2 regions of the Bradyrhizobium sp. CCBAU 51745 genome follow, and region 2 is predicted to be linked to the other one. Evidence: riboswitches for the same ligand, from Rfam matches in the RefSeq annotation. Region 2 holds a riboswitch; the other holds the start of a gene.
The links. Region 2 has a riboswitch for glycine ahead of XH98_RS21320 (D-amino acid dehydrogenase). Riboswitches for the same ligand answer to the same signal wherever they lie in the genome.
Positions count from the first base shown of each region.

Region 1: linked by a shared signal. The riboswitch ahead of gcvT (glycine cleavage system aminomethyltransferase GcvT) and the one ahead of XH98_RS21320 (D-amino acid dehydrogenase) in region 2 are both predicted to bind glycine.

Region 1 covers NZ_LBJP01000004.1:189,542-196,921, reverse strand. The annotation lists partial or broken gene gcvP (aminomethyl-transferring glycine dehydrogenase) at 1-1,634, opposite strand, end outside; gene gcvH (glycine cleavage system protein GcvH) at 1,797-2,165, opposite strand; gene gcvT (glycine cleavage system aminomethyltransferase GcvT) at 2,177-3,325, opposite strand; glycine riboswitch at 3,472-3,561, opposite strand; gene alaS (alanine--tRNA ligase) at 3,884-6,562, shown strand; gene XH98_RS06120 (cyclic nucleotide-gated ion channel) at 6,567-7,380, shown strand, end outside.
Region 2 covers NZ_LBJP01000079.1:70,424-77,803, reverse strand. The annotation lists gene XH98_RS21330 (MFS transporter) at 1-91, opposite strand, end outside; gene XH98_RS21325 (Lrp/AsnC family transcriptional regulator) at 876-1,352, opposite strand; gene XH98_RS21320 (D-amino acid dehydrogenase) at 2,052-3,299, opposite strand; glycine riboswitch at 3,361-3,449, opposite strand; glycine riboswitch at 3,453-3,552, opposite strand; gene XH98_RS21315 (D-aminoacyl-tRNA deacylase) at 4,309-5,247, shown strand; gene XH98_RS21310 (M24 family metallopeptidase) at 5,333-6,556, shown strand; gene XH98_RS21305 (M20 aminoacylase family protein) at 6,945-7,380, shown strand, end outside.

The DNA.
Region 1 (7,380 bases), on a different contig from region 2:
AGCCGTGCGAACAGCGCGTGATAGCCGGCCGCCTGCTCGCGCGGGGCGAACGGATGCAGCGAGCCTAACTCCGGCCAGGTCAGCGGCATCATCTCAGTGGTCGCGTTCAGCTTCATGGTGCAAGAGCCGAGCGGGATCATGGCGCGGTCGAGCGCGAGGTCGCGATCCGAGAGCTTGCGCATGTAGCGCAGCATCTCGGTTTCCGAACGATGCGCGTGGAACACCGGATGGGTGAGGAACGCGGTGGCGCGCTTCAGCGCTTCCGGCAGCGCCTCGCGCGTGGTGCCGTCGATCTCGGCATAGGACAGCGTGCCGCCGAAGGCGCGCCAGACGGCTTCGACCGTTGCTGATGTCGTGGTCTCGTCGAGCGCAATGCGAAGCGCGGTATCGCCGATGCCCAGATTGATCTTCTCGGCGGTCGCGCGCGCAATGATTTCGGCGCGCTTGGCGCCGGCATCGACGCTCAACGTGTCGAAGAAAGCTTCGCTCTCAGGCGCAAAGCCGAGCTTGCGCAAGCCAGCCGCGAGCACGGCGGCGCGGCGATGCACATTGCGCGCGATCTGCGCAAGGCCCTCAGGGCCGTGATAGACCGCGTACATCGCGGCGATCACGGCCAGCAGCACCTGCGCGGTGCAGATGTTGGAGGTCGCCTTCTCCCGGCGGATGTGCTGCTCGCGGGTCTGCAGCGCGAGGCGATAGGCGGAGGCGCCGCGGGAGTCGACGGAGAGGCCGACGATGCGGCCGGGCAGCGAGCGCTTCAGCGCATCGCGCACCGCCATATAGGCGGCGTGCGGTCCGCCATAGCCCATCGGCACACCGAAGCGCTGTGCCGAACCGATCGCGATGTCGGCCCCTAATTCGCCGGGCGAAGCAATCAGCGTCAGCGCGAGGAGATCAGCGGCGACGATTGCGAGCGCGCCCCTGGCCTTCAGCGCTGCGATCGCGGGCCTGAGGTCGCGCAATGCGCCCGAGGTTCCCGGATATTGCAGCAGCGCACCCAGCACGTCCGCCTTGTCGAGATCGGTGAGGGGATCGCCGACGACCAGATTCCAGCCCAGAGGCTCGGCGCGGGTGCGCATCACGGCGAGCGTCTGCGGATGCACGTCCTTGTCGACGAAGAAAGCTTTCGCCTCGACCCTCGAGTGCCGCTCCGCGAGTGCCATGGCTTCGGCGGCGGCGGTGGCCTCATCGAGCAGCGAGGCGTTGGCGACGTCGAGGCCAGTCAAGTCGCAGATCATGGTCTGGAAGTTGAACAGCGCCTCCAGCCGGCCCTGGCTGATCTCGGGCTGATAGGGCGTGTAGGCCGTGTACCAGGCCGGATTCTCCAGAATGTTGCGCTGGATCACCGCGGGCAAAATCGTGCCGGAATAGCCCTGGCCGATCAGCGAGGTGAAGACCTGGTTCTGACGGGCGAGCTCGGCCATATGCGCGATCGCCTCGGTCTCGCTGAGCGGCTTGCCGAGATCGAGCGGGGCGGCCTGCCGGATCGCGGCCGGCAGCGTTTCCGACATCAACGCGTCGACGCTCTTCGCGCGGACCGTCTCGAGCATTGCGGTGACATCGCGCGCGGAGGGGCCGATGTGGCGGCGGACGAAACTGGCGGTGTCGCCATTGGATTTGCGGTGCGCGGTCATCATGGGTCCTCGCTTTAGATTTTGCTGTCGCTGTCATGCCCCGCGAAAGCGGGGCATCCAGTACACGCAGCCGCTTCGGCTGGGGCCGATAGGCCGCGGCGTACTGGATCGCCCGCCTGCGCGGGCGATGACACCGAATATGAGGTCAGAGTTCGCTTCATCTCACGCCGTGTGGGCCTTGTAGGCGGCTTCATCCATCAGGCCGCCGAGCTCGCTCTTGTCGGCAATCTTCATCTTGAAGAACCACGCCTTGGTCTGCGCGTCCGAGTTCACCAGCGCGGGTTCGGCGGCGAGCGCGTCGTTGGTCTCGACCACCTCGCCCGAGATCGGCGCGTAGACGTCGGAGGCGGCCTTGACCGACTCCACGACGGCGGCAGCTTCCGCCTTCTTCAGGCTGCGGCCGACCTTGGGCAGTTCGACGAACACGACGTCGCCGAGCTGGGACTGCGCGTAATCGGTGATGCCGACGGTGGCGACATCGCCGTCGATCGCGAGCCATTCATGGTCGGAGGTGTACAGCGTCGTGGTCATTATCTTAGTCCTCAGCGTTTGTAGGTGTTTTTCACGAAGGGCATGGCGGCGACGGCGAGGGGGAGGCGTTGCCCGCGCACTTCCGCAAAGAGCTTTGTGTCGAGCGCGCTCAGACGCGTGGGCACGTAGCCCATCGCAACAGGCGCGTTCAGGCTCGGGCCGAAGCCGCCCGAAGTGACCTTTCCAATCGGCTCGCCACCTTCGCTATCGGCAAACAACAGTGCGCCCTCGCGCACGGGCGCGCGGCCGTCGGGCCGCAGGCCGACTCGGCGGCGGGATGCGCCGTGATCGAAATGCGCGAGGATCTTTTCAGCGCCGGGAAAACCGCCGGCTCGCGCGCCGCCGCTGCGGCGGCTCTTCTGCACCGACCATTCCAGCGCGGCTTCGACCGGCGTCGTCGCGGTGTCGATGTCGTGGCCGTAGAGGCAGAGCCCGGCTTCCAGCCGCAGGCTGTCGCGGGCGCCAAGGCCGATCGGCATCACGTCAGGATTTTCCAGCAGCGTCTTCGCCAGACGTTCGGCATCCGCCGCAGGCACTGAAATCTCGAACCCGTCCTCGCCGGTGTAGCCGGAGCGTGAGACGAAACAGGCGAGGCCGGCAACAATATGCGGGCCGGCATCCATGAACTTCATGGCCGGCGCTGCTGCACATAATTTCGTCAGCGCCGACTCCGCCTTCGGGCCCTGCAACGCAATCAGCGCGCGATCGGCGAGCGAATCGATGACACAGGTATCGGAGAGATGCGCGCGCAGGTGCGCCTCGTCCTCGGCCTTGCAGGCGGCGTTGACCACCAGGAACAAATGGTCGCCGAAATTGGCGACCATCAGATCATCGAGAATGCCGCCGTCCGGATTGGTGAACTGGGCGTAGCGCTGGCGGCCAGGTGCGATCGCCACGATGTCCTGCGGCACCAGCCGCTCCAGCGCGCGGGCGGCGTCCTCGACCTTGCCCGACTTTGGCCGGAGGGCGATCTGGCCCATATGGGAGACGTCGAACAGGCCGGCGGAATTGCGGGTATGGAGGTGCTCTTTCAGCACCCCCGCGGGGTACTGCACGGGCATGTCATAGCCCGCAAACGGCACCATCTTGCCGCCAAGGGTCAGGTGCAGGTCGTAAAGAGGGGTACGTTTCAGGGAGTCTTTGTCGTCACGCACGGACATCACAGGGGCCCTCGGCGGTTCCCCGGGGACGATTCCCCGAGACAAACCAGTCGAAGCCCCATCTGTCGCTGTGCCTGAGAGTATTATCCCGTCGGCGGACGCTATCCGGGTCTTAAGCCCGCTAGCGCCTCTTTCCAGATGTCGTCAAAGCCACGCGGTCCTTTTGCCTGAGAGTTTCCGGGGCGGTTGCTCCTTCGGCGCCGGCACCCAATGCCGGTCTCTCCCGACGTGGCCGTACGATATAGATGGGTAAAGACCACAGGCCAGCCAAGCCTGTCAACGCAGGACTATCGGCTTTCAACGGGATTGCAGGGGATGACGCGACTGCGGCAACCCTCTGATCTCTCTGCACAGTTTCTGGACAGGAAAGCAGGCCTTGTCTAAAAGCGCTTTGGCCCGCAGATATCAGCCCAAATCGCCAGGTTTGGATGGCAAATTGGCGGGTCCTAAAGCGCGCTGAGAGTCATCGCGCTTTAGCTCTTTGTTTGAGCATGATCTTTCCGGAAAACCGCTTCACACTTTTCCGGATCATGCTCCAGCACACCCGATTGGATGAACATGAGCGGCGTCAACGAGATCAGGTCGACCTTTCTGAACTTCTTTGCCGAGAACGGCCACGAGATCGTGTCGTCCTCGCCATTGGTGCCGCGCAACGATCCGACGTTGATGTTCACCAATGCCGGCATGGTGCAGTTCAAGAACGTCTTCACCGGCGTCGAGAAGCGGCCTTACCAGCGCGCCACCACGTCGCAGAAATGCGTGCGCGCCGGCGGCAAGCACAACGACCTCGACAATGTCGGCTATACCGCACGCCATCTCACCTTCTTCGAGATGCTCGGCAACTTCTCGTTCGGCGACTATTTCAAGGAGCGCGCGATCGAGCTGGCCTGGAAGCTCATCACTGAGGATTTCGGCCTGAAGAAGGACAAGCTGCTCGTCACCGTCTACCACACCGACGACGAGGCGCACGGGCTGTGGAAGAAGATCGCCGGCTTCTCCGACGACCGCATCATCCGCATCCCGACCTCGGACAATTTCTGGGCGATGGGCGACACCGGCCCCTGCGGCCCGTGCTCGGAAATCTTCATCGACCGCGGCGACCATATCTGGGGCGGCCCTCCCGGCTCGCCGGAAGAGGATGGCGACCGCTTCCTCGAATTCTGGAACCTGGTGTTCATGCAATATGAGCAGGTGACGAAGGAGGAGCGCGTGAATCTGCCGCGCCCCTCGATCGACACCGGTATGGGCCTGGAGCGCATGGCCTGCATCCTGCAGGGCGTCGACAGCGTGTTCGAGACCGATTTGTTCCGCCATCTGATCGACGCGACGTCGTCGGCGCTGGGCAGCGGGCCGACCGAGCAGAACGCGGCCTCGTTCCGCGTCATCGCCGACCATTTGCGCTCCTCGGCCTTCCTGGTCGCCGATGGCGTGCTGCCTTCCAATGAAGGCCGCGGCTATGTGCTGCGCCGGATCATGCGCCGCGCCATGCGCCATGCGCAGCTTCTGGGTGCGAAAGAGCCGCTGATGCATCGGCTGGTCTGGGCGCTGGTCCGTGAGATGGGCCAGGCCTATCCCGATTTGATGCGCGCGGAGAATTTGATCGAGGAAACGCTGCGGCTGGAAGAGACGCGCTTCCGCAAGACGCTTTCGCGCGGCTTGGCGATTCTGGACGAGAAGAGCGCGTCCTTGAAGAAGGGCGACATGTTCGACGGCGACGTCGCCTTCACGCTGTACGACACCTATGGTTTCCCGCTGGACCTGACGCAGGACGCGCTGAAGTCGCGCGGCATCGGCGTCGACCAGGCCGCGTTCACCGACGCGATGGAGCGGCAGAAGGCCAAGGCGCGCGAATCCTGGAAGGGATCGGGCGAGGCGGCGAGCGAGGCGATCTGGTTCCCGCTGCGCGAGAAGCTCGGGGCGACCGAATTTCTGGGCTACGAGACCGAGAGCGCGGAAGGCGTGGTCTCGGCGCTGGTGAAGGACGGCGCTGAAGTTGCCAGCCTCAAGGCCGGCGAGACGGGCGCGATCGTGCTGAACCAGACGCCGTTCTACGCGGAATCGGGCGGCCAGGTCGGCGACACCGGCGTGCTCACGGGCGAGGGCGGGATCAAATTCCGCGTCACCGACACGCAGAAGAAGCTCGGCGATTTCTTCGTGCATGTCGGCACGGTAGAGGGCGGCGAGCTGAAGGTCGGCACGGCGCTGCAGCTCGAGGTGGATCATGCGCGGCGCTCGTCGATCCGCGCGCATCACTCGGCGACGCATCTCATTCACGAGGCGCTGCGCCAGGTGCTCGGCGATCACATCGCCCAGCGCGGCTCGATGGTCGCGCCTGATCGTTTGCGCTTCGACTTCGTGCATCCGAAGCCGATCACGCCGGAAGAACTTGCCCGCGTCGAGGACATCGCCAACGACGTGGTGCTTGAGAACGACGAGGTCACGACGCGCGTGATGGGCGTGGACGAGGCCCGCGAGGCCGGGGCGCGTGCGCTGTTCGGCGAGAAGTATGGCGACGAGGTGCGTGTCGTCTCGATGGGCAAGACCGCGCGCGAGCGCGGCGCCAATGCGCTCGGCTGGTCGGTCGAGCTCTGCGGCGGCACCCATGTGCGGCGCACCGGCGATATCGGCCTGATCACGCTGACCGGCGAGAGCGCGGTCGCCTCCGGTGTGCGCCGCATCGAGGCGCTGACCGGCAATTACGCCCGCAAGCATGCCAACGACACCATGGCGCTGGCGAAGACCGCGGCGAATGAGCTGCGCACCTCGCTCGACGACGTTCCGGCGCGCATCACCGCGCTGATGGAAGAGCGCAAGAAGCTCGAGCGCGAGCTCTCCGATGTCCGCAAGAAGCTGGCGATGGGGGGCGGCGCGGCGGCCGGTGGCGGTGCAGCGTCCGGCGTGCGTGAGGTCGGCGGCGTCAAGCTGATGGCGCGCGCGGTGGAGGGCATCGAGATGAAGGATCTCAAGAGCCTCGCCGACGAGGCCAAGAAGCAGATCGGCTCCGGCGTGGTCGCCATCGTCGGCCTCACCGAGGACGGCAAGGCGGGGGTCGTGGTCGGCGTCACCGCCGATCTCACCGCGCGCTTCAACGCGGTGAACCTCGTGCGCGTCGCCTCCGAGGCGCTCGGCGGCAAGGGCGGCGGCGGCCGTCCCGACATGGCGCAAGCCGGCGGCCCCGACGGCGCCAAGACGACCGAGGCGCTCGCGGCGATCGAAAAAGCGATGGGGGCTGCGTGAAGCCATGCGCCTCGTTCCGCGAGGACGTGGGCTTCGCGATCCGAACCTGAGGGATCGCCTCTACGAATTGCTGGAGCACGATCCCCTGGCCTATTCGGTCGGATCGCGCTTCATCCAGCTGGTCATCAGCGTCATTGTGCTCGACGTGGTCGCGATGATCCTCGCCTCGGTGCCGGAGCTGGACGCGCGGTACGGCACGCTCTTTTCGGCGATCAAGATTCTGGCCGTGATCGTGTTCGCGCTGGAATATGCGGCGCGGCTGTGGACGGTCGCGGGCCACACGCCGCGCAAGGGCTCGGCGCTGTCAGACCGGCTCGGCTACGCCTTCTCGGCACTCGGCATCATCGACCTCATGGCGTTCCTGCCCGCTGCAATCGTGCTGGTGATGGGGCGCCACGCGACGCTCGCCGCGCTTGGCGTGCTGCCGTTCTTCAAGCTGATACGGTATTCGCCGGCGATGCGCTCGCTGCTCGCGGCTGTGCATGCCGAGCGGCGCGCGCTGATCGGCTGCGTCGTCATCCTGATCGGCGTGGTGCTGACCTTCGCCTCGCTGCTTTATGCCATCGAGCGCGACGTGCAGCCGACCAAGCTCGGCACCATTCCGGATGCGATGTGGTGGGCGATCGTGACGCTCGGCACCGTCGGCTATGGCGACGTCGTGCCGGTGACTGCGCTTGGAAAATTTGTCTCGGTGTTCGCGATCATCTCGGGTTTTGCCATGATCGCGCTGCCGGTCGCGATCATCTCGACCGCCTTTGCCGAAGAGGTGAAGCGGCGCGACTTCGTCGTCACCTGGGGCATGCTGGCGCGGGTGCCGC
Region 2 (7,380 bases):
GACTCGCGAGCCAGATGCGCCGAAAGATGAGGTGGCGGAAGGGCGCTGTGATACCTTCAGTGCTAATTGTTCGAGGCTTGAGAGGAGTCATCTAGCTTGCTGCCTTTGCCCGGATGGTTCGCCGAATGAGGACGAAGAGGGGCTGGTGGCAAACGGCAGGTCCGGCGTCATTCGACTTGCGCTGTTTAGATGTGAGAGAAACCTCAAAATAGTCAGCTTCACGCCAAGAGTTCCGCCTCGCACGATCCCGATCCTGGCGAGTGAACCTTGCTCTTGCCCCGTAGTGCGCGCCTCAACGACACGGCTCATCCCGTAATCACTCCTGCAAAATGCCTCCGGCAAAGACCAGATGCCACTCACCTCAGCCAGAGGCCTTATCATTCGGCGTCGTGTATTGATTCCAAAAGTTGATTTCCTCGTGACACGCGCCGCCGAGCGAGCCGCGGCTCTTTGGCGCGCAGCTGAAGCGCAGCCGGCCTTCTTAGATCTGCCCAAGGGTCAGCAGCGATGTGAACGCATATATGTGAGGCCATACTCTGAAACGCTCTAAAATTTCATCGCGCCTAGCCGCTTAGAGCATAAAATCGAAGGAAACTTGCAGCGTTTTACACGCTCCGAGCGACGAAAAAGGGCGCTAGCGAGGCATGCTGGCCAAGCCGACATCGCTCGCTGGTGAGCGTTTGCAAGTTCATCGGACCGAGCCATTCAGCTCGCTCGCGCCACGAAGCGCCCCCGATGAGCGGTTGGTGTTGGTAACCTAGAGGTGACGCCACTCAGTCGAAAGTTGCGCGCGCCAATGCGCGAAGACCTACGCTCGTTTCGTAACCGGTGTCTGATGGAGCAGGTAAGCCGGGTCTGGTGGTGAGACCCTCTCTTCAATCCTCGGATGGAGCCTCAATTGGAATAGCGAATCCGGCTTTTACCCGATCCATGACCACCATAGTTTTGAAGCCCTTGATATCGGGGTTCTCACGAAAAAATCGTCGCGTGAACTGCTCATAGTCGTCCATGGTGCGTGCGGTTATGTATAGGACAAAGTCAGCATCGCCTGTAACGTAAAACCCATTGACGACTTCAACGGATGATTTGATCGCCTTTTTGAATCTGTCGATTATGTCCGAGCGCTCCCGCTCCAATGTCACGAGCACAAGCATCTGAATAGGTCTTCCGACCGCTTTGGCCGAAACGATCGAAACGTCCGCCTCGATAATGCCGTCCGAGCGAAGCCTCTTTAGCCTGCGTTGACAGGCGGTAGCGGAAAGCCCGGCCAGTTCGCCAATCGTCTCGGATGTGAGACGGTTATTCTTTTGCACGATCTCTAGGATGTGAGCGTCGATTCGGTCGTACCTCATAACAGGCTCCAGGCTAAAGATGAAATCCTGCGAAAGTCTGCCTTCTTCCGCAGAAAAACATCTCAGATCAGATAAATCTCGTGGAAAAACACCTTTATGACATCAGTATCGTCGATCTAACGGCAATTACAAGAAATATGCTGCATGGCTTGCAAAATGCCCTTCGAAACGCCCTCAGTCCGCCATGCAGACTCCACGAAGATGAGCGTCAGCTAGGCGAACAGCGATGCGTCGCTCCGCGGCGGTTGCGCGTGGACAAGATGTTGAGCTTGGCGATGCATCCCTGTGTCTGAGATGAAGAGCCGTTCAATCGGGCGGCTTTACGCTGGGGTGAGCGCGCGGAACGGCTTTGGTACGCCTCATTCGAGCCGCGCAAAGCCGGCAAGCTGCCCTTAATGCGACGGCACTTCACTGGGTGTGCGGCGTGAGTTGCTAAGAAATGACATTGCTCATGCAGCCCCACTTGTGGCTCGTCAACTCGGGAAAAGTTCCAACAACTGAGTCGTACCGAGGCTTTCGGAAGCAACGAGTCAAGTGGTCCGTCTTACCTAAATAATGAACTGCGGGAACCAAGTCGCCCGGCACTGAGGGGCGCATCACCCTTCGAAGGCGATTGCAAATCCGCTTCGGCGCTGTCACAAGCGACATGCTCCCGCCGCGATATCGGCGGGAGCATGGACCAGGACCCACTCAACAGGATCAGGGCACGGATGCGCTCAGCCGAGTGTTGCTGCGGTCTGTCATAATGACATCAGCGATCATTTCAGCTGTGACAGCGGATAATGTCCAGCCGAGATGGCCGTGGCCGGTGTTGTAGAAAACATTCCGGCGTTTGCCTCGGCCGACCCTCGGCATCATGCTAGGTGTCATTGGACGCAAGCCCGCCCATGGCACCACCTGCGCGGTGGACACATCCGGAAACGATCGCTCTACCCACCGTATCAGGGGTTGAATTCGGTCCCAGCGGATGTCGCGGTTTTCGCCATTAAACTCGGCGGTCCCCGCAACCCGGAAGCGATCTTCTCCTAACCGGCTGGTCACGATCTTGGTGGCCTCGTCCAGCAAGCTGACGCGAGGCGCAGCCTTTTGGCTCGTTTCGTCTCCCAGCTCTACCGTGATGGAGTACCCCTTGACGGGATAAATGTTTATGTTGTCCCCCAGCATTGAAGCAATGCGGCGGCTGCCGACCCCCGCGCAAACCACTGCGCATTCGGCATTGAGTTCTTCCTTCAACGAACCTCGTTTCCAGTGTACGATCACACCGTCTCGGTCGGACCGCATGCCGCAGATCTCTGCATCGAAGACGAAGCGTACGCCCCCTCGCTGGCAAGCCGCAGCGAGGCCGCGCGTGAACTTGTGAATGTCGCCGGTTGAGTCAGAGGGGGTAAAGAAGCCACCATAATACTGATCGCGCAGAGCTGGCTCTATTGCAAGCATTTCAGAAGGCGTCACCGGACGGCGATCCAATCCGCCTTTGAGCAGCAACTGATTCACTCGAGAGGCCGCATCGAAGTCGGGCTTGCTCGAATAAACGTGCAAAATTCCTCGCCGCTCCAAGTCGAAATCGATGCTCTCCCGATCGGCTAGCTCAAAAAGATGCTTGCGAGCGGCTATCGCTAGCTTCGTCGTTTCGATCGTATTTTGGCGGTAGTTTCGAATCTGGCTTACGAACTCTGCCAGCCAAGTATATTTGTGAAAACTGGGACTTGGGTTCAGCAACAATGGTGCGTCTTTTCGCAGCATCCACCTCAAGCCTTTTACGATCGTTGCGACGTTATTCCAGACCTCGGCATTGCTTGCCGATAATTGGCCGCCGTTCGCAAACGAAGTGTCCATCGCCGGATAGCGCTGGCGATCAAAGACTGTAACCGAATAGCCGCGGCGGGCTAGGGCATAGGCAGTTGTAACTCCGGTGATACCGGACCCGATTATGATGATCGTGCTCATCGTATGCTCCAGGACAGGATTGAACGAACGGTGAATGGCTTCGCCATGTCTCCGTCCCCAAATCTGTCCGTGCACCTGAGAGCTTTGTCCGCAAATCCTCGTGGATCACGGTCCCCTTCGGTGGGTGCTGACCGGCACCTCTCTCCAGATCGTCCTCAGTGTGCGGTCCTGGGCCTGAGAGTTTCCTTGGGGAGTTGCTCCGTCGGCGGTGATACGCCTTTGCAGGCTTATCGCGCTCTCCCGCACACCATCATCAGACACGATAACACTCTCAGACGTACTCACTACCTGTCAAGCCGTGATGAATCGTCGGATCCCAAAATCGGCGGCTTAAGCGACAACTCGATGTTTGCTCTAGCTCCCCACCCAGATTAGCAGGTGGTTCGTTGCCTAATAGTATGCTGATCTCTCTTTTCGATGATTGCATTCGCTGGATGTTCCATTGGTTTCCAGCGAGCTTTTGGAGACCAGCGCAGAAATACTGCATGATTCTCAAAAGAACGCCCAATGTTTGCGTGGCGACGCTCTAATAAATATGCGGTGGTGTGGGACCCTTCAAAGCTGTGCCTGGCATGCATCTCTTTCAAAGTCGAGCCACATTGGAGGCCTGCACGTCTGAGGCGGCCGCTCTGCTCGATGTGGGGCTCTTCACACCACTTGCGTCGACGTCTCTGGCATATGGCGGCAGGATTCGCTCTTGCTCGTTGCGCAGCCAGGTTAAGTTCGCTGCTGGTCCGGCGATCCGCTGCCGCCATTCTCAATTCGCGCGATTTCCGCTCGCGGCTACGCCAAACAGGCTAGCCCATAACAGAACTCAGTTCGCGAGGGGCGCCGTGACGCTATTCGGGCTTGAGTTAATCGCCACCCGCCCGCCCGCTCTCGCCGTGCAAGCTCGGAGTTCCGGGCAAAGAGCAGGGTGTTTTCCGAGAAGGTCGAAAAGACGAGGGCGCCAAGTTGAAGATAGACGTCCTACGCTCTCGACCTGCTTTGAACTCGGCGGAGGACCTCGATGAGACATGCCGTCTTTGTCTTCTGCGTCGATCGAGAAAAGGACCCGGTCGCGGGGCACGTTCTGGATGCTCTCAAGGCGGAATGCGCTCTTGTTGCAACGAGTTTCGAAGTCGATGGGCACTCCGTGCTCGAAGTCGCTGGCTTGCATGACGCTAGAATTTCGATCGTGGCCACGAACGAGGTCGTAAGTAACGACTATGCGCGCTACGCGCCAATGTTTAATGATAGCTTCGGCGATGCCAACGTTATTGGCATCGTGAATTGGCACGAGGGCGCTAATGCGCCAAACGCGATCTTCTCGGTTCAAACGACCGGCGATCTGGGTACGGGGACCTTCAGCGCGATCGACCCCCGGATTACGCGGGGGCTTCTTTTAGTGGTCGAAGCCGAGCGGGTCAGTTCCGGTCTTGACTCCTTTCGCACTTACCTGGAAGCGACTCATTGGTCGGGCGTCAAGGCCGGTGATGCTGGTACCCGTCTCGCTGACCTGCGACCGTCGGCTGTCGATATCGAGATCGGAAGCTCGCCCGAAGATTGGGCAAATCCTCTTGCGGCCCGAGTGCTGGCGCGATCGCTACTGCGAATTTTCGATCGCATTGAAGAACCGGTACACTCTGTGCTCTGCATCGGAGGCGTTCACTTCGAGCCAAGCTTCACGAACGCGGTATTGCAGTCGCGCGATCGACCCCCGATCGCGGCTAGTCACGTCCTACCAAACCATTGGCTCGTGTCGGATGGCTATGACCAGGAAAGCCGTTTGGTCGACCTAAGAGCTTGCGTGCATTCGATTGTAGGCGGGATCCAAAGCATCGTGTACCACGACAAGCTAAAAGCGCCTTTCAAGGGAGTTGCTCGCCTGCTCGCAGAGGAGCTCGGTGTTCCGATGCTTTCGCATAAAAAACTCCGCACGGCTTTTCCGCAGGATGTTATCGAATGAGTGCGCGAAGGCAGCAATCTGCTGTCGGACCAGCATCCAAATTGTCGGCCGCCCTACGATTGACGTGTTTGTCTGGAGAAGAGCGATGAACGGTATGGCGATGGGTTCGATTAGGACCATTCAGTATGATCCGTTTCCCCGGATCGAATACGAGGGCCGGGTCGAACGCGCGCGGCGTTTGATGAAGGAGCATGCCATTGACGCGGTTCTGGCGACGTCCGAACACAATCTGCGATATTTCATTGGTGAACCTAGCACGACCCCGCAGCAAACAACCCGGCCGCGATTTCTTCTCATTCTTTCGTCAGGTGACCCCGTTGCGGTTGTCCCAGAGGGAATCGACCAGTTTTATAGAGACACGACCTGGTTAAAAAATTGCCGGAGCTGGCCTAGCCCGAATCCGAAAGATGAGGGTGTGTCCGCCCTTGCTAGAACGTTGAGTGAGCTACTGCCAGCGGACGCCAAAATCGGCGTAGAGCTTGGCGCGGAGAGTAGGCTTGGCTTCCCTGCAGGAGATTTCTTGCGTGTTGCGGATGCGATCAAGCCTCGAACGTTCGTCGACGCATCGGATCCGATTTTCACTCCCTTGCGAATGATCAAATCTCCGCTAGAAGTCGGCAGAATTCGAACCGTATGCGGCCTTGTGTCGGACGCGTTTGAAGAGCTGGCAATAAAGCTGCGCCTTGGAATGACGGAACGCGAGGCCTGTCGCCAGTTCGAATTCGAATGTTTCAGTCGCGGTGTCGAGAAGACAAGCAAGATAGTGGGTGTTTCTGGCCGCGGGGGATATACACGTCCTTACGGTGTTCCGACCGACAAATTTCTGTCCGATGGAGACGTGCTGTTTATTGATGCCGGCTGCCTGTTCGACTTTTATTGGAGCGATTTCGATCGGCACTTCGCTTTCGGTGCACCTGATCCGCACACACAGGATGCTTATCAGGTCGTTTGGGATGCCACCGAAGCGGGAATTGCCGCCGCTAAACCTGGCATTCCGATCTGTGATGTCTGGAGTGCGATGTCAGCCGTACTAAATGGCTCAAACAATCGAGGAAAAGCAACCAACATCGGCCGAATGGGACACTCCATGGGCTTGTGGATGCCGGAGTTACCCTCGGTGCAACCCGACGATAAGACGATACTAAAGCCAGGCATGATCGTTAATATTGAACCCAGTACCTCATATCCCTCATATTTCGACGGATCACCGAAGCTGATGCTGCATGAAGAGGTGGTCGTCGTGACCGACACTGGCTCGCAGTTGCTCACCTCTCGTGCTCCGCGAAAAATGCCTGTGGTGGCCAGATAACAAATAAGAAGACGAAGCATAGCAGAAAGGAAGGGCATGCCGAGCTCTCGCCGTAAGCCTGAAGCGGCCATGACGCCTCATTGGCGTTTCAGGTCTGTGTCTCAATGGCCGCACGATAGTGTGGATATCAGCAAGCCGGCCTAAGAGACGATGGCAAATTGGAGTTCACGAGCAGAGTGCAGAAGCCGACAGGGTGTGCGCCCAATAGATGTAACGTCCTGCCATGACGTCTCTAAATTTTGCTTATGTCGTGCTCCATTGCAAAAAGATCAGAATGCGAGCTACTGCAGCACAAATTGCGCGTGGCCGCTTCACGCGTGCGCACCGAGACTTCGCCGCACGCTCGAGCGGTGCTGTATCGTAATGGATTCGGAGTTTAAGGTCTGACATGCGTATTGTTGATCAGTTTCGTGATTTGCAGGCAGAGGTAACCGCATGGCGCCGCTATCTTCACGAAAATCCCGAGCTCGACTTTCAGGTACACAATACGGCGAGGTTCGTCGCCGAGAAGCTCGCCTCGTTCGGTATCAATCACATCGAAACGGGGATAGCTGAAACCGGCATCGTTGCATTGATTCAAGGGAAGGGTGGAGATGGTCCCACCATTGGGTTGAGGGCCGACATGGATGCGCTGCCGATCCTTGAGGCCTCAACCAAGGCGTGGTCCTCGAAAGTGCCGGGTAAAATGCACGCATGCGGGCACGATGGTCATACAGCCATGTTGTTGGGCGCCGCGAAATATCTTGCCAAGACGCGCAATTTCAAGGGCTGCGTCGCCTTGATTTTTCAGCCGGCAGAAGAAGTGGAACTTCCCTCCGGCGGCC